Cryptosporangium arvum DSM 44712: one gene and its partner. The protein of the gene in region 2 binds, or shares a complex with, the protein of the main gene of each other region. Links are inferred from orthologs where the notes say so. Each region holds a gene or a part of one and is shown on either strand. Other genes may lie near its edges. The genes, in order: uvrA and mfd.

The links.
Region 1: the proteins of mfd (region 2) and uvrA are in contact, whole or in part, in a crystal structure (PDB 4DFC), measured with the Escherichia coli proteins. The link is inferred for Cryptosporangium arvum DSM 44712 from one-to-one orthologs.

The regions. Positions count from the first base shown.
Region 1 is NZ_KK073874.1:6,966,421-6,976,629, forward strand. The notes cover bases 4,181-7,708. They hold uvrA (excinuclease ABC subunit UvrA), read right to left. Parts: upstream 7,318-7,708; coding sequence 4,381-7,317; downstream 4,181-4,380. Other genes in these bases: CRYAR_RS31975 (SulP family inorganic anion transporter), read left to right, coding at 4,181-4,322; CRYAR_RS31985 (MBL fold metallo-hydrolase), read left to right, coding at 7,494-7,708. In the rest of the region: CRYAR_RS31960 (6-phosphofructokinase), read right to left, coding at 1-119; CRYAR_RS31965 (polyadenylate-specific 3'-exoribonuclease AS), read right to left, coding at 225-761; CRYAR_RS31970 (glucosyl-3-phosphoglycerate synthase), read left to right, coding at 1,005-1,958; more of CRYAR_RS31975, read left to right, coding at 2,127-4,180; more of CRYAR_RS31985, read left to right, coding at 7,709-8,147; CRYAR_RS31990 (N-6 DNA methylase), read left to right, coding at 8,718-10,209. UniProt on the Escherichia coli protein: The UvrABC repair system catalyzes the recognition and processing of DNA lesions. UvrA is an ATPase and a DNA-binding protein. A damage recognition complex composed of 2 UvrA and 2 UvrB subunits scans DNA for abnormalities.
Region 2 is NZ_KK073874.1:1,062,606-1,073,484, reverse strand. What follows is about bases 2,683-6,880. They hold mfd (transcription-repair coupling factor), read right to left. Parts: upstream 6,516-6,880; coding sequence 2,883-6,515; downstream 2,683-2,882. Other genes in these bases: ppc (phosphoenolpyruvate carboxylase), read left to right, coding at 6,796-6,880. In the rest of the region: CRYAR_RS04905 (hypothetical protein), read left to right, coding at 7-450; CRYAR_RS42705 (FHA domain-containing protein), read left to right, coding at 447-2,651; more of ppc, read left to right, coding at 6,881-9,588; CRYAR_RS04885 (aldo/keto reductase), read left to right, coding at 9,723-10,550; CRYAR_RS42700 (YveK family protein), read right to left, coding at 10,491-10,879. UniProt on the Escherichia coli protein: Couples transcription and DNA repair by recognizing RNA polymerase (RNAP) stalled at DNA lesions. Mediates ATP-dependent release of RNAP and its truncated transcript from the DNA, and recruitment of nucleotide excision repair machinery to the damaged site.

The DNA of each region.
Region 1 (10,209 bases), 5.9 Mb from region 2 along the record:
CCGTCCCGGAAACCGGAGAACTCGTGCCCGTACACACTCACGCCCTTGCGGACGATGGCCCGGATGACGGCGTTGAGGCCGGGGCAGTCTCCCCCGCCGGTGAGCACGCCGATGTGCATGGTGCGGTCCTTTCGTAGCACGCGGGCGGCGGAAGGGAACCGCGTCACGGTGCTACGAGGGGTGTCGATCCGACGCGGTAGCCGCCTCGGTGCACACGGTAGTCGTCAGAGCGATCCGATGCGGACACCTTCCGGCGCGGAAACGCGCGCCTTCTCCATCGCCCGCCAGCGGGCCAGGTTGTGCCGGGCGTCGGCGACCGCGTCGTGCTGGTCGACGCCCGCCGGGGGCAGCTCGGGACGGCCCAGATCGTCCCAGCGCTGACGCAGGTCCTTGGTGAACCGGGGAATCGCGCGCGGCAGCGCGGGCATCGGACCCCACAGCTGGCAGAGCGCTACGTGGTCGTACGCGGCGTACCAGGCCCACAGCTCCACCGAGCCGCGCGCCGGTACGCCCGCGGTGAGGAACTCCAAGAGTTCAACTTTGATTCGTTCGCGCGACATCCACGCCTTCGACGATGGGCCGGGCAGCTTGTCGAGGACGTTCTTACGCACCCAGGGAATCGCGCGGGTGTCGTCGAACTCGGTGGATACGGCGTAAAACTCGTTGCCGTCCTCGTCGACCGCTCCGATCGAGACCAGGTCGATGGTGTGCCCGTCCTCGATGAATTCGGTGTCGTAGAAGATGCGACGAAGCGGTGCCATCCCTTCATTCTGCCGTGCCGTGTTCCCCGCACAAATCCCCGTATTAAAACGATCCAGAAAGGGTACGACCGGGCTGCTGTCCGGGGCCGGACGTGCTGCCCCCTCCAAACCGGTCACAGTCGGTCACTTGAGTGACCACAGGACGAAACTCGCAAGAAACTATTGTCCGACAGCGTGGTTGTTCTCACCCGTCACACTGGGCTGGCCATCCCCCAGCTCGGTCCTGACCGGAAGGGGTCGCCGATGAGAGCCGATACCCGTAGTTGGTTCTCCCGCCGGACCTCCACCGCGAGTGACTGGCCCGTCGAGGCTCTTGCCGACCGCAAGGGCTCGACGAGCGTCGCCGTGGTGCTGCCGGCGCTCAACGAGGAAGACACCGTCGGCACGATCGTCGAACGCATCGTGCATCTGGCGGCACAGACCGACCTCATCGACGACATCGTGGTCGTCGACTCGGGGTCCACCGACCGAACCGCCGAACGGGCCGCGGCCGCCGGCGCCCGCGTCGCCCATCGTGACGCGATCGTCCCCGACCTGCCCAGCCGCCCGGGCAAGGGCGAGGTGCTCTGGCGGTCGCTGCACGCGACCAGCGCGGACATCGTGGTCTACGTCGACGCCGACCTGACCGATTTCCGCCCGCACTACGTCACGGGCCTGCTCGGCCCGATCCTGAGCGATCCGTCCGTCCAACTGGTGAAAGCGTTCTACGACCGGCCACTGGCCGGCGTCTCACCGGTCGGTGGCGGGCGGGTCACCGAGCTCACCGCACGACCGTTGCTCAACGCGTTCCTGCCCGAGCTGGCCGGTGTCGTCCAGCCCCTGGCCGGGGAGTACGCCGGACGGCGCTCCCTGCTCGAACGACTGCCGTTCGCACCCGGCTACGGGGTGGAGACCGGCATCCTCATCGACACGGTGCTCGCCCACGGCATCGACGCCGTCGCCCAGGTCGACCTGGGTGAACGCGGGCACGGCCACCAGGACACCGCCGCACTGGGGCGGATGGCGGCCACGATCATCCAGACGCTGACCGCACGGATCGGGCCGGGCCGGCCCGAAGGGCACGAGCTGGTCCAGTTCAGCCGGGTGGAAGGCGAGGTCGTCCCGGTGACCTGGGACATCCCGTGGGAGGAGCGGCCACCGATGGTCTCGCTCCCCTCCTACCAGGCCACGCGGAAGGCGTCCTCCACCCTGAGTTGACGTCCGCATTACAGCGAGGGCCCCGAACCGCTGGTTCGGGGCCCTCGTTGCGTCCGGGGCCTTCCGGGAACACCCGCGAGCCTTTAGCCTGATTTGGGGCAAAAGCCTCATTACTGATGCTCCATGAATCTTTCGGACTGAAACGCACGCGACCCTGGAGGCCGCGCCATGCCCATGCCCGAAAAACTCACCACCCTCTTCCGGCACGACCTGCCGGCCTCGCTCGTGGTCTTCCTGGTCGCGGTGCCGCTCTCACTCGGTATCGCCGCCGCATCCGACGCCCCGATCATGGCCGGCTTGATCGCCGCCGCCGTCGGAGGCATCGTCGCCGGCCTGCTGGGCGGAGCACCGCTGCAGGTCAGCGGCCCGGCCGCCGGTCTGACGGTGATCGTCGCCGAACTGGTCGCCCAGTTCGGCTGGGCCACCACCTGCGCGATCACCGTGATCGCCGGCCTGGTGCAGATCGTGCTCGGCCTGAGCCGCGTCGCCCGCAGCGCGATGGCTCTCTCCCCCGCCGTCGTGCACGGCATGCTCGCCGGCATCGGGCTGACGATCGCCCTCGGCCAGCTGCACGTGGTGCTCGGCGCCGACAGCCCCGGCAACGGCTGGGACAACCTGATCGAACTGCCCGGCCAGCTCCTGACGCCGCACGGCCCGGCGACCTCGGTCGGGCTTCTCGCGATCGGTGTCATGGTCGGCTGGCGCTGGATGCCGGCCGCGGTCCGACGCGTCCCGGCCCCCCTGGCCGCCGTCGGCTGCGCGACCGTGCTCTCGATGGTCCTCGCGCTGCCCGTCGACCGGGTCGACCTGCCCGGCGACCTGTTCGCCGGGCACGTGCTGCCCGCCTTCCCGGACGGCAAGTGGGCCGCGTTCGTCGTCGGCGTCCTCACCGTCGCCCTGGTCGCGAGCGTCGAGAGCCTGCTCTCGGCCATGGCCGTCGACGGCATGCACCGCGGGCCCCGCGCGTCGCTCAACCGCGAACTGGTGGGTCAGGGCGTCGCCAACACGCTCTCCGGTGGGCTCGGCGGCCTGCCGGTGACCGGTGTCATCGTCCGCAGCACGGCGAACGTGACCGCCGGGGCCCGGACCCGGGCCTCCACGGTGCTGCACGGCGTCTGGGTCGTCGTCATCACGCTGTTCCTCACCGCGGCGATCGAAGAGGTGCCGCTGGCCGCGCTGGCCGGGCTGCTCGTCGTCATCGGCGTCCGGCTCGTCGACCTGCGTCACGTCCGCGCGGTGCGCCGGCACGGCGACCTCTCCGTGTACGTGGTGACCGCGGGCGGAGTCGTGTTCCTCAACCTGCTCGAGGGGGTGCTGGCCGGGCTGGCCCTGGCCGTGGCGCTCACGCTGCGTCGCGTGTTGTGGGCCGGCATCCACGCCGAGAGCGCCGACGGAGGGCACCGGGTCGTCGTGGAGGGCACGCTGAGCTTCCTGGCCGTGCCGCGCCTGTCCCGCGTGCTCGGCTCGATCCCGGAGGGCAGCGACGTCGTCGTCGAACTCGTCGTCGACTTCCTCGACCACGCGGCCTACGACCACCTGAGCCTGTGGATCGACCGGCACCGGGCCGGCGGCGGGACGGTCGTCGTGGAGGAGGTGGGGCAGCCCGCGCTCGACGGCGACCCGGGGGCCCGCAGCCGCACCGGTCCGACGGCCACGCTGCCGCGGTGGTTCTCACCCTGGGGCGAGTGGCAGGCCGGTGAGCCGGGCGACCGGCTGCTCGTCGGCGCGCGCGAGTACCAGCGCCGGGCCCGGCCGCTGGTCCAGCCGTTCCTCGCCGAGCTCTCCGACCACCAGGCGCCGACCGCGCTGTTCATCACCTGCGCCGACGCCAGGGTGGTGCCGAACCTCATCACGACGAGCGGCCCGGGCGACCTGTTCACGGTCCGCAACGTCGGCAACCTCGTGCCGCCGTACTCGGCCGGCGGCGAACCGTCGGACCCGGACGTGTCGGTGGCCGCCGCGGTGGAGTACGCGGTCGACGTCCTGCGCGTCCCGACGATCGTCGTCTGCGGCCACTCCGGCTGCGGCGCGATGAACGCCCTGCGCAGCGGCGGGGACCGGGGACGGGGCGCGCTGGCCTCCTGGCTGCGTACCGCGCGGGCCAGCCGGGCGCGCTGCGAACGTGACGAGCGCGCGGGAACGCTCGACCGGCACCTCGAGCCGCTCGACCGGCTGGTGCAGGCCAACGTGCGCCAGCAACTGGACCACCTCGCGACGCACCCGTCGGTGGCCCGGGCCCTGGACGAGGGGCGCGTACGGCTGATCGGCATGTTCTTCGACATCGGCCCGGCCGAGGTCTACGTCGACCTGGACGGCCGCTTCTCCCCGGTCGAGGACGTCACCGCGCTCACCACCCCGGCCTGACGCCGGACACGCCGATGGCCGCCCCACGTCAGCAGGGCGGCCATCGGCGGATGGTGCGTCAGCCCACGGTGGCGGGCTTGCGGGCACGCTTGGGGCGCTGAGCGGCGACGCTGGCGCGCAGGGCCGCGGCCCCGGCACCCTCGCCACGCAGCAGCGGCTCGAGGAACCGGCCGGTGTGGCTGGCCTCGACCTCGACCACCTGCTCGGGCGTGCCCTCGGCGACCACCGTGCCGCCCTTGTTGCCGCCCTCCGGACCCATGTCGATGATCCAGTCGGCGGTCTTGATCACGTCGAGGTTGTGCTCGATCACGATCACCGTGTTGCCCTGGTCGACCAGGCGCTCCAGCACGCCGAGCAGCTTGCGGATGTCCTCGAAGTGCAGCCCGGTGGTGGGCTCGTCGAGCACGTACACCGTGCGGCCGGTGGACCGCTTCTGCAGCTCGGTGGCGAGCTTCACGCGCTGCGCCTCGCCGCCGGAGAGCGTCGGCGCCGGCTGACCGAGCCGCACGTACCCGAGACCGACGTCGACGAGCGTCGACAGGTACCGCTTGATCGCGGTGATCGGGGCGAAGAACTCCGCGGCCTCCTCGATCGGCATCTCGAGGACCTCGGCGATCGACTTGCCCTTGTAGTGCACCTCGAGCGTCTCCCGGTTGTACCGGGCGCCCTTGCACACCTCGCACGGGACGTAGACGTCGGGCAGGAAGTTCATCTCGATCTTGATCGTGCCGTCACCGGTGCACGCCTCGCAGCGCCCGCCCTTGACGTTGAACGAGAACCGGCCGGGGCCGTAGCCGCGCACCTTCGCCTCGGTGGTCTCGGCGAACAGCTTGCGGATGCGGTCGAAGACCCCGGTGTAGGTGGCCGGGTTCGACCGCGGCGTGCGCCCGATCGGCGACTGGTCGACGCCGACGACCTTGTCGACCAGGTCGAGCCCGTTGATCCGCTGGTGGCGCCCCGGCACCAGCCGCGCGCCGTTGAGCGTGTTGGCCAGCACCGAGTAGAGGATGTCGTTGACGAGCGTCGACTTGCCCGACCCCGAGACCCCGGTGACCGCGGTGAGCGTGCCGAGCGGGAACGCGACGTCGAGCCCGCGCAGGTTGTGCTCGCGCGCGCCCTTCACCAGCATCCGGCGCTTCGGGTCGACCGGGCGGCGCACGGCCGGCACCGGGATGTTCTGCCGCCCGGACAGGTACGCCCCGGTCAGCGAATCCTTGCTGGTCAGCAGATCCTGCACGGTGCCGGAGACGACGACGTGGCCACCGTGCTCACCGGCGCCGGGGCCGATGTCGACCACCCAGTCGGCGGCCGCGATCGTGTCCTCGTCGTGCTCGACGACGATCAGCGTGTTGCCGAGCTTCTTCAGGCGCAGCAGCGTCTCGATCAGCCGCCGGTTGTCACGCTGGTGCAGCCCGATCGACGGCTCGTCGAGCACGTACAGCACGCCGACCAGCCCGGACCCGATCTGGGTGGCGAGCCGGATGCGCTGGGCTTCGCCACCGGAGAGCGTGCCCGCCGGCCGGTCGAGCGAGAGGTAGTCGAGCCCGACGTCGAGCAGGAAGCGCAGGCGCTCGTTGATCTCCTTGAGCACCTGACCGGCGATCATCCGCTGCCGGTTGTCGAGCTGCAGGTCGGCCAGGAACGCCGCGCACTCGTCGATGGCCAGCGACGACACCTGGGCGATGTTCTTGCCCGACAGCCGGACGGCCAGCACCTCGGGCTTGAGCCGCGTGCCCCGGCAGACCGGGCACGGGACGTCACGCATGTAGCCCTCGTACCGGTCCTTGCTCCACTCGGACTCGGTCTCGGCGTGGCGGCGCTCGAGGAACGGCATGACGCCCTCGAAGCTGGCGTAGTACGAGCGCTTGCGCCCGTACCGGTTGGTGTACTGGACGTGCACCTGGGTGTCGTGCCCGTGCAGCACCGCCCGCTTCTGCTTGGCGGTGAGCTTCTCCCACGGCGTGTCCAGGTCGAAGCCCAGCGCGTCGCCGAGGCCGGAGAGCAGGCGGAGGAAGTACTCCAGGTTGTGGCCGGTCGACCACGGCTGGATCGCGCCCTCGCCGAGCGTGCGCTCCGGATCGGGGACGACCAGCTCCGGGTCGACCTCCTTGCGGGTGCCGATTCCGCTGCACTCGGGGCAGGCACCGTACGGCGCGTTGAACGAGAACGTGCGCGGCTCGAGATCCTCGATGGCCAGCGGGTGGTCGTTCGGGCAGGCGAAGTTCTCGGAGAACTTCCGCTCCCGGTCGGCCGAGTCCTCCGGCAGGTCGACGAAGTCGAGCACGACGATGCCGCCGGCCAGCCCGAGCGCGGTCTCCACCGAGTCGGTGAGGCGGCGCTGGGCGCTCTCCTTCACCGCGAGCCGGTCGACGACCACCTCGATGGTGTGCTTCTCCTGCTTCTTCAGCTTGGTGTTGCCCTCGGTGAACTCGGTGAGCGGCTGCACGACGCCGTCGACCCGGACCCGGGCGTACCCCTTGGCCTGCAGCTCGGCGAACAGATCGAGGTACTCACCCTTGCGACCGCGGATCACCGGCGCGAGCACCTGGAAGCGCGCGCCCTCGGGCATCGCCAGCACCCGGTCGACGATCTGCTGCGGCGTCTGCCGGCTGATCTGCTCGTCGCAGACCGGGCAGTGCGGCACCCCGGCGCGGGCGAACAGCAGGCGGAGGTAGTCGTAGACCTCGGTGATCGTGCCGACGGTGGAGCGCGGGTTGCGGTTCGTGGACTTCTGGTCGATCGAGACCGCCGGGGACAGACCCTCGATGAAGTCGACGTCGGGCTTGTCCATCTGGCCCAGGAACTGCCGCGCGTAGGCGGAAAGCGACTCCACGTAACGACGCTGGCCCTCGGCGAAGATCGTGTCGAACGCGAGGCTCGACTTGCCCGAACCGGACAAGCCGGTGAAGACGATGAGGGCATCCCGGGGAAGATCGAGGTTGACGTCCCGCAGGTTGTGCTCGCGTGCTCCACGCACGAGGAGCCGGTCGGCCACGGTGTTTCTCTTCCAGTTGTCGACGGAGATTCCAGGCGCTTCAAATCTAACTGCGGGGTCCGACAGTTTCTGCCCGGCCTCGACCGTGTGTTCGAGAATACGTGCGGTCCCGGTGACAGGGATCACTATGCCGCGACCCGTAGCGCACGCAACTCGGGATGCACGACGATGAAGCCATGAGCTACAGCGGACACGTGGATCCCCAGGGAACGCCGGCCACCCGCGAGGCGGGTCCGCTGACGATCACCAAGGTGTCGGTCGGCCCGATGGACAACAACGCGTACTTCCTGCGTGATTCCGCCACTGGCGAGACGCTGCTCATCGACGCGGCCAACGACGCCGACACCCTACTTCGCGTTCTCGGCGACGCCGAGTTGGCGACGATCGTCACCACCCACCGTCACGGTGACCACTGGCAGGCCCTGGCCGAGGTGGCCAAGGACACCAACGCCCGGCTGGTGGCCCACCCCGCCGACGCCGAGGCACTGCCGGTCGTCGCCACCGACCTGGTCGGTCACGGCGACACCGTCACCGTGGGCGGCGTTCCGCTCGAGGTCATCCACCTGGTCGGTCACACCCCCGGCGCGATCGCGCTGCTCTACCGCGAGCCCGGCGGACGTCCCCACCTGTTCACCGGTGACTCGCTGTTCCCCGGCGGCCCGGGCAAGACGAACTCGCCGGAGGACTTCCGGTCGCTGATGAACCACCTGGAGAGCCGCGTCTTCGCCCAGCTGCCCGACGACACCTGGGTCTACCCGGGCCACGGCGACGACACGACACTCGGCCAGGAGCGCCCCCACCTGGACGAATGGCGCGAACGGGGCTGGTAGCCCCGGACGACGCTGGTCAGCATCCGATCGGCGGTCTCCAGGCTCCCGGTCCGGCCTGGATCAGTCCCAGCAGCCCTTCTCGGTCCGGAGTCGCCACGCCGTGTCCAGAACGCCGACGCGGCACACGGGCACAGCCGGCCACCGTCGGTCACGTGCGGATCGAGGACAGATCCGCCGTCCACCCGGCGGCGGCGCCGCTGGTGCCCGTAACCCCGTACGGCACCCTCCGCCTCGAGCGCGCCCCACGTCGGGTAGCGGCTCGTCCGCGACATGCCGGGCCGCGGCCACCGCACGAGCGTCGTCGGCGCTGACGTCCGCGCCGGCCAACGCTTCCAGCGTGGGGGCCGGCCCGCCGTGGAGCGCCACGAGACCGCGGTCGCTCGTCGGCGAGGCGGGCAGCCGCGTGGCCAGGTCACAGTAGAGCCTGATCGAGTTGTCGTCTCCAGGCCCGATTCTTGGCTCAAGCCGGGCCGAAGGACGCTCGCCATCGCTCCGAGCCACCCCAGACGGTAGCGTCATTGAAAGCAGTGTCAACAAACATTCTCGGCCATGACTATGTACACTGCCTTGGTGCAGCGATCAGCGAGGGTCACGGCGGCCGACATCGCGCGGCTCGCGGGCGTGGGGCGCGCGGCGGTCAGCAACTGGCGGAAGCGCTACCGGTCTTTCCCGGCCCCGGTGGGCGGCACCGCAGGCAGCCCGCAGTTCGACCTCGAACAGGTCGAGCAGTGGCTCGTGGAGCAGGGCAAACTTCCCGCGGTGACGGCCGAGGACCGGCTCTGGCGCAACCTACTGGCCGCCGAGGGCGAGCCCGCCCAGGCCTTGGCCGCCGCCGGTGACCACCTCCGCGGCGCCCGGCTCATGCCGGCCGCGGAGCTGCGGCCGGACCTGGATGCTCTGTCCGCGGAACGGGGCGTGCCGGACACGTTCGCCCAGCTGTGGTCGCGCTTCGCCGAGCTGCCGGCCCAACGCTCGGTGACCACCCCGGACGCCCTGGCCGAACTGATGGTCACGCTCGCCGGGGTCGGTGGCCGCACCGTGCTCGACCCGGCCTGCGGCACCGGTCGACTGCTGCGCGCCGCCGTCGACGCCGGCGCCACCGCCGTCTACGGCCAGGACAACGATCCGGACGCCACCCGCCTGGCCGACCTCTGGCTCGGGTTCGGGGGGCTGTCCGGTGAGATCCGGACCGGCGACTCGCTCCGCCACGACGCTTTCGCCGAGCTCACCGTCGACGCGGTAGTGGCCAACCTTCCGTTCGGCCTGACCGACTGGGGCCACGAGGAGCTCGGCTACGACCGCCGCTGGGAGTTCGGTGTCCCTCCGCGCACCGAACCGGAACTGGCGTGGGCGCAGCACGCGTTCGCCCATCTACGCCCGGGCGGCACCTCCGTGCTGCTGATGCCGCCCTCCGCGGCCAGCCGTCGCGCCGGGCGGCGCATCCGCGCCGAGTTCCTCCGCCGCGGAGCCCTCCGCGCCGTCGTCGCGCTCCCGCCGGGCGCCGCGGCGCCGCACGGCATCGGGCTCCACTTGTGGATCCTGCAACGGAGGCCGACGCCGACGCCGGCGGTACTGCTCCTCGACACGTCCGAACTCGACCTGGCCGCCGCCGTTCAACGGGCGGGCACCGCCGTCGGGCGATTCCTCGACGGCGTCGAACCGGCCGAGCCGCTCGCGTATCCGGTGCCGGTGATCGACCTGTTGGACGACGAGGTCGACCTCCGGCCGAGCCGCCGGGCACCCGTCGATTCGCCGCATCGGAGTGTGACCGATGAACTGCGCACCGCCGGTGGCCGACTGTCCGCGCTCGTCGAGCGCCTCCCCGCGCTCCTACCCGGCCGCACGATCGAGGCACCCGCGGACACTCCGTCGCCGAGCATCTCGATCGCCGAACTCGCCCGCAGTGGCGCCGTCGAGATCATCGGACCGCTGCGGGGCGGTGACGACGGTGAAGCGGTGGATGCGCCCCTCCTGAGCGCGTCGGACATCATCCGGCGCGGACCGGCCACCGCCGGCACCGACCGGGTGAGTCAACGGATACCGCTGCGCGCCGGGGACGTGG
Region 2 (10,879 bases):
GTAAAGATGCTGCCCACGTTGTGGGGACGGATCCAGAGCCGGATCGTGTTTACGCTGGTCATCGGCGGCTTGGTGGCGTTGTTCCTGACGCCGCTGCTGCCCCTGCAGGTCGGGATCGGGAGCAAGTACCGCATCGCCTACACCGTGCTCGTCACGGTCACGGTGATCGGGGTGCTGTGGGAGTTGCTCTACCACCTGATCATGCAGTGGCGGTGGGAGAAGGATTGGCCCACGCTCGTCGGGCTACTCACGTTCATCAATGAGGGCCTGTTGATCTGGGGGTTGCTGCTCGCCGGCGCCGTCCCGGGTATCGACGGCCTGAGCGGTTTGCAGTCACTTTCGTACTGGATTCTCTTCCTCTTCGTCTGGGTGGCAGTCTGGATCTTCGCGAACGGCCCGATGCGGGTGTTCTCGATCCACTGGCGGTTCCGGGGTGGGAGGTTCGTGTGACGACAGGTAACACCGACGAGAAACCGGACGATCGCGCGCTCGCGCCGGTCGCCGGCTCGGGCCTGCTCGCCCGCTACGGCGACCTGGTCCTGCTCTACGCGGCACCGGAGGGCGACGACGACCGGACGGCCGAGGTGCTGGACGCGATCGCGTCGGCCGCGGGCGGCGACGGACGGCGCCTCGGGCGACGCCTGGCCAGCCTGCTGCTCACCGCGGGCAACCAGGACCTCGACTTCCCGCCGCTCGCCGCGTTCGGGCCGGTCGGCGACGGAGTCGCGGTGATCGTGCACGGCGCGGCCCAGGTCTCGATCGTCACCGACGACGGCGAGATCGTGCTGGACGGCCGAGACGCTCTGACCTGGGTCGACCGGATGATTCCGGCACCGGCCCGGGTGATCCGCGGTGCGCTCGACACGCTCGGCGGCGGGTCGCACGACCCGTGGGCGCGGCTCGACGCCGGTGTGGTGCGTGCGGGTGGCTTCGTGTTCGGGGTGCCGTCCGCGATCGCGGCCGCGCCCTCGCCCGCGGGTCGACCGGCTGCGCCGCTGGCTCCCGTGCGCTCGCTCAGTGCCGTGCCGTCCCGCCCCGAGGCGGACGCCCTCCCCACGCCGGACGATCTCGGCTCCGTCCGCGCCACGTCACCGGCCGACGCCCACCACGACGCGGCCCCGGCCGACGCCTACCGCGGCACCCCGGCCGAAACCCCCACGCCTGCCGACCCGTACCGCGACCCGTCCTCGGCTCCGGCCGACCGGTTCGGCGACCCGTCCTCGACCCCGGCCGACCGGTTCGACGACCCGTCCTCGGCTCCGGCCGACGTGCCCCGCGCGGTACCGGCCCCGTCCACCGAGGCCACGCGCGAATCGTTCCGCGCCGAGCCGGCCCCGGACGAGGACTCCCAGAACGAGTCGCGGGCGGTGCCGCCGCCCACCGAGGTGGTCCGGCGGGTTCCCACGTCACCCTCGATCACCTCGGTGCCGTCCGAGGTCGAGGACGACGACGTCCCGCAGAGCACCGAGGCGTACAACCCGTTCGCCGACGACTCGGCCGCCCGTCCGCTGCCGGTCGAGCTGCCCTCGGCGGAGCCCGCCGACGAGGCCGGCCCGCGCGGAGCGGCCTCCGTCCAGCGCGGTGGCCACGACGCACCGGCGGCCTTCTCGGCTCCGGCCGCGCCGTCGTACGACGAGCCGCCCCGCATGCCCGCGTACGACGACGCATCTCGCGTGCCCACGTTCGACGACCCGCCGCGCGTGCCGACGTTCGACGACCCGGCGTCGTTCGACAGCCCGATGCCCCCGGCACCTCCCGGCCCGCCGCCGACCCCGTTCGGCGACTCGGCACCGCCGCCGCCTCCGCCGTTCGGAGAGCCCTCACCCCTGCCCCCGCCACCCCCCGGCGGCTTCGGCGGGTACGACAGCCCGGTCTCCGCGCCGCCCGGCGGGTTCGACGGCGGCTCGTCGCCGGACAGTCCGGTGCACACACCGACCGGCCCGTCGCCGGTGCTGCCCGATCAGCCGCTGGCCGACCAGGCCGTGCAGCCCTCGTCGGCCCCACCGGCCGCGAGCGGCGGCGGTTACGACCCGGCCGCTCCGTTCGAGGCCGTGCTGCTCATCGGCGACCAGGCGGAGGTGGAGGACCGGTCGCAGACGTCCGGGCCGCTGCCTCCGGCCGACGTGCAGCCGCCGCCCGGCCCGGTTCCCGCGGACGGGGCCGAGGAAGCCGACGCCCGCCCGATCGTGCTCGGCATCTACTGCAAGAACGATCACTTCAACGACCCGCGTGTGCCGTACTGCGCGGTCTGCGGCATCTCGATGGCGCAGCTCACGCACGTGTCACGGACCGGCCCCCGGCCTCCGCTGGGGCTGCTGGTGCTCGACGACGGCGCGACGTTCCGGCTCGACACCGACTACGTGGTCGGGCGCGAGCCGGAGCGGGACGAGGCCGTGCTGCAGGGGCGGGCGCGTGCGCTGCGCATCGACGACCCGAAGGGCGTCGTCTCACGCATCCACGCCCGGATCGAGCTGGACGGCTGGGACGTGAACGTGGTCGACCTCGCGTCGGCGAACGGCACGCACATCGCCCCGCCGAACAGCGAGTCCTGGACGCGCCTGGAGGCCCACCGCAAGGTGACGCTCACCCCAGGCACCCGAGTGGTGTTCGGACGCCGGGGCTTCCGCTACGAATCGCACCGCAACCCGTAGGTAGAGGCGGGCCCGCCCAGAACGACGCCGCCGAGCGGCAGCGTCACCCTGGGCGGCCTCCCGCCCCCGAGCGGCCTCCGCCCCCGGGCGACCTCCGCCCCGGGCGACCTCCGCCCCGGGCGACCTCCCGCCCTGAGCGGGAGCCCGCCCCTGAGCGGGAGCCCGCCCCCTGAGCGGGAGCCCGCCCCTCGGCGGACTCCAGCCCCCGAGCGGGCTCCAGGTTCAGACCGATTACGGAGCCCTGGCCGGCTCCGGGGCCATCGCGTCGAGGAAGCCGGCGGCCCAGTCCAGCAGCGCGGTGTCGCGCAGTGGCTGGCCGCCCACCCGGGCGGTGGAGGGCCTCGGTACCAGCACGACGTCGACGGCCTGCTTGTACATGGCGCCGGGGTACAGGCGCTGAAGCCGCATCACCTTGGACTCCGGCAGGCGCAGCGGCGCGAAGCGCACCTGCCGCCCCTGCAGTGACACCTCGGTGATCGTGGCCGCGCGGGCCTTCACCCGGAACGCGGCGACCGCGAACAGGTTCTCCACCGGCTCCGGCGGGTTGCCGTACCGGTCGCGGATCTCCTCACGCACCTGCGCGAGCTCCTCGCTGGTGGTGACGCCCGCGAGCTTGCGGTACGCCTCCAGCCGCAGCCGCTCCCCCGGGATGTAGTCGTGCGGGAGGTGCGCGTCGACCGGCAGGTCGACCTTCACCTCGGACTCGATCTCGGTGCGCTCACCCTTGTACTCGGCGACCGCCTCACCCACGAGCCGGACGTACAGGTCGAACCCGACGTTCGCGATGTGCCCGGACTGCTCGCCGCCGAGCAGGTTGCCCGACCCGCGGATCTCCAGGTCCTTCATCGCGACCGCCATACCGGCGCCCAGGTCGGAGTTCTGCGCGATCGTGGCCAGCCGGTCGTGCGCGGTCTCGGTGAGCGGCCGCTCCGGCGGGTAGAGGAAGTACGCGTACGCGCGCTCGCGCCCACGACCGACCCGGCCGCGGATCTGGTGCAGCTGCGAGAGCCCCAGCACGTCGGCCCGCTCGACGATGAGCGTGTTGGCGTTGGGGATGTCCAGACCGGATTCGACGATCGTGGTCGAGACCAGGACGTCGTATTCCTTCTCGTCGAACCCGAGCATGACCCGCTCGAGCGCGTCCTCGTTCATCTGGCCGTGCGCCACCGCGATCCGCGCCTCGGGCACCATCGACCGCAGCCGCGCCGCCGCGCGCTCGATCGACTCGACCCGGTTGTGCAGGTAGAACACCTGCCCCTCGCGGAGCAGCTCGCGGCGGATCGCCGCCCCGATCTGCCTCTCCTCGTACGGGCCGACGAACGTCAGCACCGGGTGGCGCTCCTCCGGCGGCGTCAGGATCGTCGACATCTCGCGGATGCCGGTCAGCGACATCTCCAGGGTCCGCGGGATCGGCGTCGCCGACATCGTCAGCACGTCGACGGCCGTGCGCATCTGCTTGAGCTGCTCTTTGTGCTCGACGCCGAAGCGCTGCTCCTCGTCGACGATGACCAGCCCGAGGTCCTTGAACCGGGTGGAGGCCTGCAGCAGCCGGTGCGTGCCGACGACGATGTCCACCTCGCCGGTGGCGAGCTTCGCGACCGTCTCGGCGGCCTCGCCGTCGGTCTGGAACCGGGAGAGCTGCGCGATCTTGACCGGGAACTGCGCCATCCGCTCGGAGAACGTCAGGAAGTGCTGCTTGGCCAGGATCGTCGTCGGCACGAGCACCGCGACCTGCTTACCGTCCTGCACGGCCTTGAACGCCGCCCGCACCGCGATCTCGGTCTTGCCGTAGCCGACGTCGCCGCAGATCACCCGGTCCATCGGGTACGGCTTCTCCATGTCGGCCTTGACCTCGTTGATCGCGACCAGCTGATCGGGCGTCTCGATGTACGGGAACGCGTCTTCCAGCTCGCGCTGCCAGGGGGTGTCAGCGGAGAACGTGAAGCCCTTGGTGCTGGTACGCGCCGCGTAGAGCCGGATCAGCTCGCCGGCGATCTCCTTCACGGCCTTGCGGGCGCGGCCCTTGGCCTTCTGCCAGTCGGCGCCGCCCATCTTGTGCAGCGCCGGCGACTCACCACCGACGTACCGGGTCAGTTGCTCCAGCGAATCGGTGGGGACGAACAACCGGTCACCGGGGTGGCCGCGCTTGCTCGGTGCGTACTCCAGCACCAGGTACTCGCGCTCGCCGCCGTTGATCGTCCGCTTGATCATCTCGATGTACTTGCCGACGCCGTGCTGCTCGTGCACCACGTAGTCACCCGGCTGGAGCTGCAGCGGGTCGACCGCGTTGCGCCGCCGGGACGGCATCCGCCCGCGTTCCCGGCCGGACCCCGACCGGGCACCGGTGAGGTCGGACTCGGTGAACACGACCAGCTGTGCGCTCTCCAGCAGGAACCCGCCGGCGAGCTGGCCGGTGGTGACGAGCACCGACCGGGCTTCCGGCGCGGTCGGCACGTCCACCACGAGCTGCGCGCCCAGATCGGCCTCGCGCAGCATCTCGGCGGCCCGCTGTGCGGAACCGGGGCCTTCGAACACCAGCGCGGCGCGCCAGCCCTCGGCGACCCGCTGCCGCAGCTCCTCGACGGCCCGGCCGGTGTCACCGCGGAACCCGTCGACCGACTTCGCCTCGACCGTCAGCGAATCCCGGGGCACGCCCGGGTCGGCCACGGCCGGGATCGCCACGTCGATCGCGTCGTCGTCAAAATCGGCCGCGGACGCCGAACCGGCGGCCGACACCCCGAACGGCGCCACCGTCCACCAGGGCAGCCCTCGCCCGGTGCCGGTGGAGCGCACGTCGGCGAGGCTGCGGAACGCGGCGGCACCCAGATCGATCGGCGCTTCGCCCCCGCCGGCGGCCGCGGCCCAGGACGCCTCCAGGAACTCGGCGCTGGTGGCGACCAGGTCGCGGGCGCGGGCCCGGATGCGCTCGGGATCGCAGAGCAGCACGTGCGTGCCGGCCGGAACGGCCTCGACCAGCAGCTCGAGCTGGCCCGAGCCCTCCAGCAGCGCCGGGGTGAGCGACTCCATGCCTTCGACCGGGATGCCGTCGGCGACCTTGTCGAGCATTTCGGCCAGCGCCGGGTGGTCCTTGGCCAGCTGGGCGGCCCGCTCCCGTACCTCGGGCGTGAGCAGCAGCTCACGGCAGGGAGGTGCCCACAGGCCGTGGGCGGCGATCTCCAGCGACCGCTGGTCGGCGACCGCGAAGTAGCGGACCTCTTCGACCTCGTCGCCCCAGAACTCGACCCGGACCGGGTGCTCCTCGGTGGGCGGGAACACGTCGAGGATGCCGCCGCGCACCGCGAACTCGCCGCGCTTCTCGACCAGGTCGACCCGCGCGTAGGCGATGCTGACCAGCCGCTCGACCACAGCGTCGAGCGGAGCGGTGTCGCCGGCCTGCAGACCGACCGGCTCCAGCTCGCCCAGGCCGGCCAGCTGCGGCTGCAGGACACTGCGCACCGGCGCGATGACGACGTCGAGCGGGCCGGTGGTGGGATCGTCGGTGGACGGGTGCGCGAGCCGGCGGAGCACGGCCAGCCGGCGGCCGATCGTGTCGGCGCGGGGCGAGAGCTTCTCGTGCGGCAGCGTCTCCCAGGCCGGGTAGACCGCGATGCGGTCGGGTGGCAGCAGGCACGTCAGCGCGGCCGCGAGGTCGTCGGCCTCGCGGCCGGTCGCGGTGACCGCCAGCACCGGCGCCGCCGAGCCCGCCTTCGCGCGTGCGGCGGCCAGCGCCGCGACCACGAACGGGCGCAGCGCCTCGGGGGCGGTGAGGTCGAGCTCGCCGGCCGCATCACCGGCGGCACGCCGCGCGATCTGGCCGAGAGCCGGATCGGCGAGGCTCGCGTCGAGCAGACCACTCAGGCTCATCAAATGCCTTCCTACGATTCAGCGCGCACGTCGAACAGGCCCCGTCCGCTGGGTGAGTGGGAGGGAGCCGGAGGCCACGCAAGAGCCAGACTACGCCGGGGCGCCGACAGAAAACTTCCTCGAGACACAGCGCGCGGACCCGCCCGGATGTTCCCCCGGTCGGCGTCCCACTACTTGATCGATGCGGCCCGCGCCCCCGATCCTGTCGGTGCCAGCCTTTAGGCTGGTGAACGCGGGACAGCGACGTCCCTGACGTCCGACTCGATCCCGGGGAGCAGCCATGCCCGACACGGATGCAGGCCCGTCCGACCTGTGGGGTCTCGGCAGCGTCGCGCCCGATGACGCGAACGAGGCCGACCGCGAGCTGCGCGCCGACATCCGGCGCATGGGCAACTTGCTCGGCGAGACGCTCGTCCGCCAGGAGGGGCCCGATCTGCTGGAGCTGGTCGAGAAGGTCCGGGCGGCCGCCCGCACCGACGCCGCCGCGGCGGCCGACGCGCTCTCCGGCACCGACATCCCCACCGCGATCCGCCTGGTCCGCGCGTTCGCCACGTACTTCCACCTGGCGAACATCACCGAGCAGGCCCACCGCGGGCGCGATCTGCGCCGCCGCCGGGCCAACCAGGGCGGCTGGCTGGAGGGCGCCGCGCAGCGCATCAAGGCGCGCGGGCTGACGTCGGAGGAGATCGCCGCCGGCGCCGAGCAGCTGGCCGTGCGGCCGGTGTTCACCGCGCACCCCACCGAGGCGGCGCGGCGCTCGACGCTGGCGAAGCTGCGCCGGGTGGCCGATCTGCTGGAGGCCGAGGCCACCGAGGCCGCGGTGTCCGGCACCCCGGCCGCGTACGTGAGCCGCCGCACCAACCGGGAGCTCGCCGAGGTCGTCGACCTGCTGTGGCAGACCGACGAGCTGCGGCTGGAGAAGCCGGAGCCCACCGACGAGGCCCGCAACGCGATCTACTACCTCAACGACCTGCACGCCGACGCCGCTCCCACGGTGCTCACCGAGCTGGCCGACATCCTGGCCGATCTGGGCGTCGAGGTGTCGTCCACGGCCAAGCCGCTGACGTTCGGCACCTGGATCGGTGGCGACCGGGACGGCAACCCGTTCGTGAACGCGCAGGTCACGCGGGACGTTCTGAAGTTGCAGTACGAGTACGGCATCCGGGACACCGACGCCGATCTGGCCGAGCTGGTCGAGGAGCTGTCGGTCTCCGACCGGGTCGTCGGGGTGTCGGCGGAGCTCGAGGAGAGCGTCGCGGCCGACCTGGCGAACCTGCCGGAGCTGGAGACCCGGTACCGCCGGGTCAACGCGGCCGAGCCCTACCGGCTGAAGATCCGCTGCATGCGCGCCAAGCTGGCCAACACCCGCACCCGGCTGGCCCGCAACGCGGCGCACCAGCCGGGGCGTGACTACCTGGGCTCCACCGACCTGGTCGCCGACCTGGAGGTCATGCGCCGGTCGCTGCGCGCGCACCGCGGCACGCTCATCGCCGACGGCACGGTGACGAGGCTGATCCGCACGGTGTCGGCGTTCGGCCTGCACCTGGCCACGCTCGACATCCGCGAGCACTCCGGCGCCCACCACCAGGCGCTGGCGCAGTTCGTCGACCGGGTGGGTGAGCTCTACGAGCCGTACACGGCGCTCAGCCGCGAGGCCCGCACCGAGTACCTGGCCCGGGAGCTGGCCGGGCGTCGCCCGCTCGGCGGCCCCGACGTGCAACTCGACGAGGCCGGCGCGAAGACGTTCGGGGTGTTCGGCGCGATCCGCGACATCCTCGACCAGTTCGGCCCCGAGGTGATCGAGTCCTACATCATCTCGATGACCGAGGGCGTCGACGACGTGCTGGCCGCGGCCGTGCTGGCGCGCGAGGCCGGGCTCGTCGACGTCAACGCCGGGGTGGCCCGGATCGGGTTCGTGCCGCTGCTCGAGCAGGTCGCGGAGCTCAACGTCGCCGGGGAGATCCTCGACCGGATGCTCTCGATCCCGGCCTACCGGGCGATCGTCGCCGCACGCGGCGACGTCCAGGAGGTCATGCTCGGGTACTCCGACTCGAACAAGGACGCCGGCATCACGTCCAGCCAGTGGCAGATCCACCGGGCGCAGCGCGCCCTGCGTGACGTCGCTCAGCAGCACGGCGTCCGGCTGCGGCTGTTCCACGGCCGCGGTGGCACGGTCGGGCGCGGCGGTGGCCCCACGCACGAGGCGATCCTGGCCCAGCCGTACGGCACGCTCGACGGCGCGATCAAGGTCACCGAGCAGGGCGAGGTCATCTCCGACAAGTACGCGGTGCCGTCGCTGGCCCGCGAGAACCTCGAGCTCACGGTGGCCGCGGTGCTGCAGGCGACGCTGCTGCACACCCAGCCGCGCCAGCCCCAGGAGGACCTCGACCGCTGGTCGGACCTGATGGACAAGGTGGCGGCGCCCGCGCAGCAGGCCTACCGCGAGCTGATCCACGACCCGGATCTGCCCCGGTACTTCTGGGCGTCGACGCCGGCCGAGTTGCTCGGCGCGCTGAACATCGGTTCGCGGCCGTCGAAGCGCCCCGACACCGGTTCGGGGCTGGCCGGGCTGCGGGCGATCCCGTGGGTGTTCGGGTGGACGCAGTCCCGGCAGATCGTGCCGGGCTGGTACGGCGTCGGCACCGGGTTCGCGGCGGCGCGGGAGGCCGGGCTCGGTGACCTGCTCGCCGACGCCTACGCGCGCTGGCACTTCTTCCGCACGTTCGTGTCGAACGTCGAGATGACGCTGGTCAAGACCGACCTGTCGATCGCGCGGCGGTACGTGGAGCGGCTGGTCGACCCCGGCCTGCGCCACATCTTCGACAAGATCGTCGCCGAGCACGAGCGCACGGTCGCGGAGATCCTGGAGATCACCGGCGAGCCGGCGCTGCTCGACGCGCAGCCGGTGCTGCAGCGCACGCTGGCGGTGCGCGACACGTACCTGCAGCCGCTGCACCACCTGCAGATCGAGCTGCTGGCGCGGTACCGGGCCGACGACAGCGATCCGCAGCTGCAGCGTGCGTTGCTGCTCACGATCAACGGCGTCGCCGCCGGAATGCGCAACACCGGCTGAAAACTCTGTGTAAACACTCCGGTCACGGGCCTCACGGGGAAGCGTGGGCCCGGAACGGCGTGCCTAGTATCGGACTCCCCGCATACATCAACGACGATGTGCGGTCCCCGTCCTGCTCGACGGAGGACAGCTCCATGAAGACGCGACAACTGGGCGCCGACGGCCCGCACGTCAGCGCGATCGGGCTCGGCTGCCTGGCGCTGTCCTGGACCGACGATGACGACGTCGCCCGGGCCGTGATCCACTCCGCGCTCGACCACGGGATCACGTTCTTCGACACCGCCGACGTCTACGGCTCCGGCCGCAACGAGGAACTCCTCGGGCGGGCGTTACGCGGGCACCGCGCCGAGGTGACGCTCGCCAGCAAGGCCGGGTTGGTGGACGGCGGCGTCGACGGCTCGCCCGACCACATCGGGACCGCGATCGACGCGAGCCTCTACCGGCTCGGCAGCGACGTCGTCGACCTCTATTACCTGCACCGCGTGGATCCGGCCGTGCCGCTGGCCGAGAGCTGGGGCGCGCTGGCGTCGCTGGTCGAGAAAGGCAAGGTGCGTCACCTGGGCTTGTCCGAGGTGACGCCCGAGCAGGCCGCCGAGGCGCACGCGATCCACCCGGTCTCGGCCGTGCAGTCGGAGTTCTCGCTGTGGCACCGGGCGCCGCTGGAGACGGGCGTGATCGAGTGGTGCCGCGCGAACGGTGCGGCGTTCGTCCCGTTCGCGCCTCTGGGACGTGGGTCGGTGAATTCTCTGCAACCGCTGCGTGCGGTGGCGGAGCGGCACCGGGCCACCCCGGTCCAGGCCGCGATCGCCTGGGTGCTGGCCCAGGGCGACCACGTGATCCCCGTCCCCGGTACGACCAAGCGGCGGTATCTCCAGGACAACGTCGCCGCGACCCGGGTCGCGCTAACCGCGGACGACCTCGACGACCTCGCGCTCACGGGGGCGGGCGTAGCCGAGCGCTAGCAGGGCGAGGACGGCCAGGCACAGCACGCCGGCCCCGCTCACCAGGTAGAGCAGCGTGCGTGGCGGTCCGCTGGGCGCGGAGGGCACGACCGCCGGGACGATCAGGTCGACGACGACCTGATCGTCGTCGACGCTCTGGCGCACGCCGGCCCGGGCCAGCGCGTTCGCGATCTCGGCCCCGTCGCGGGCGTCCGGCCCGGTGACGCTGATCCGCAGGTTGACCGTGCCCGGCTGCTGGACGACGGTGGTGCTCTTCGCGGTGGTCGCGGCCCGGACCCCGAGCGTCCCGGAGAGCGCGTCGAGCGTCGCCGGAGCCGACAGGTAGGCGA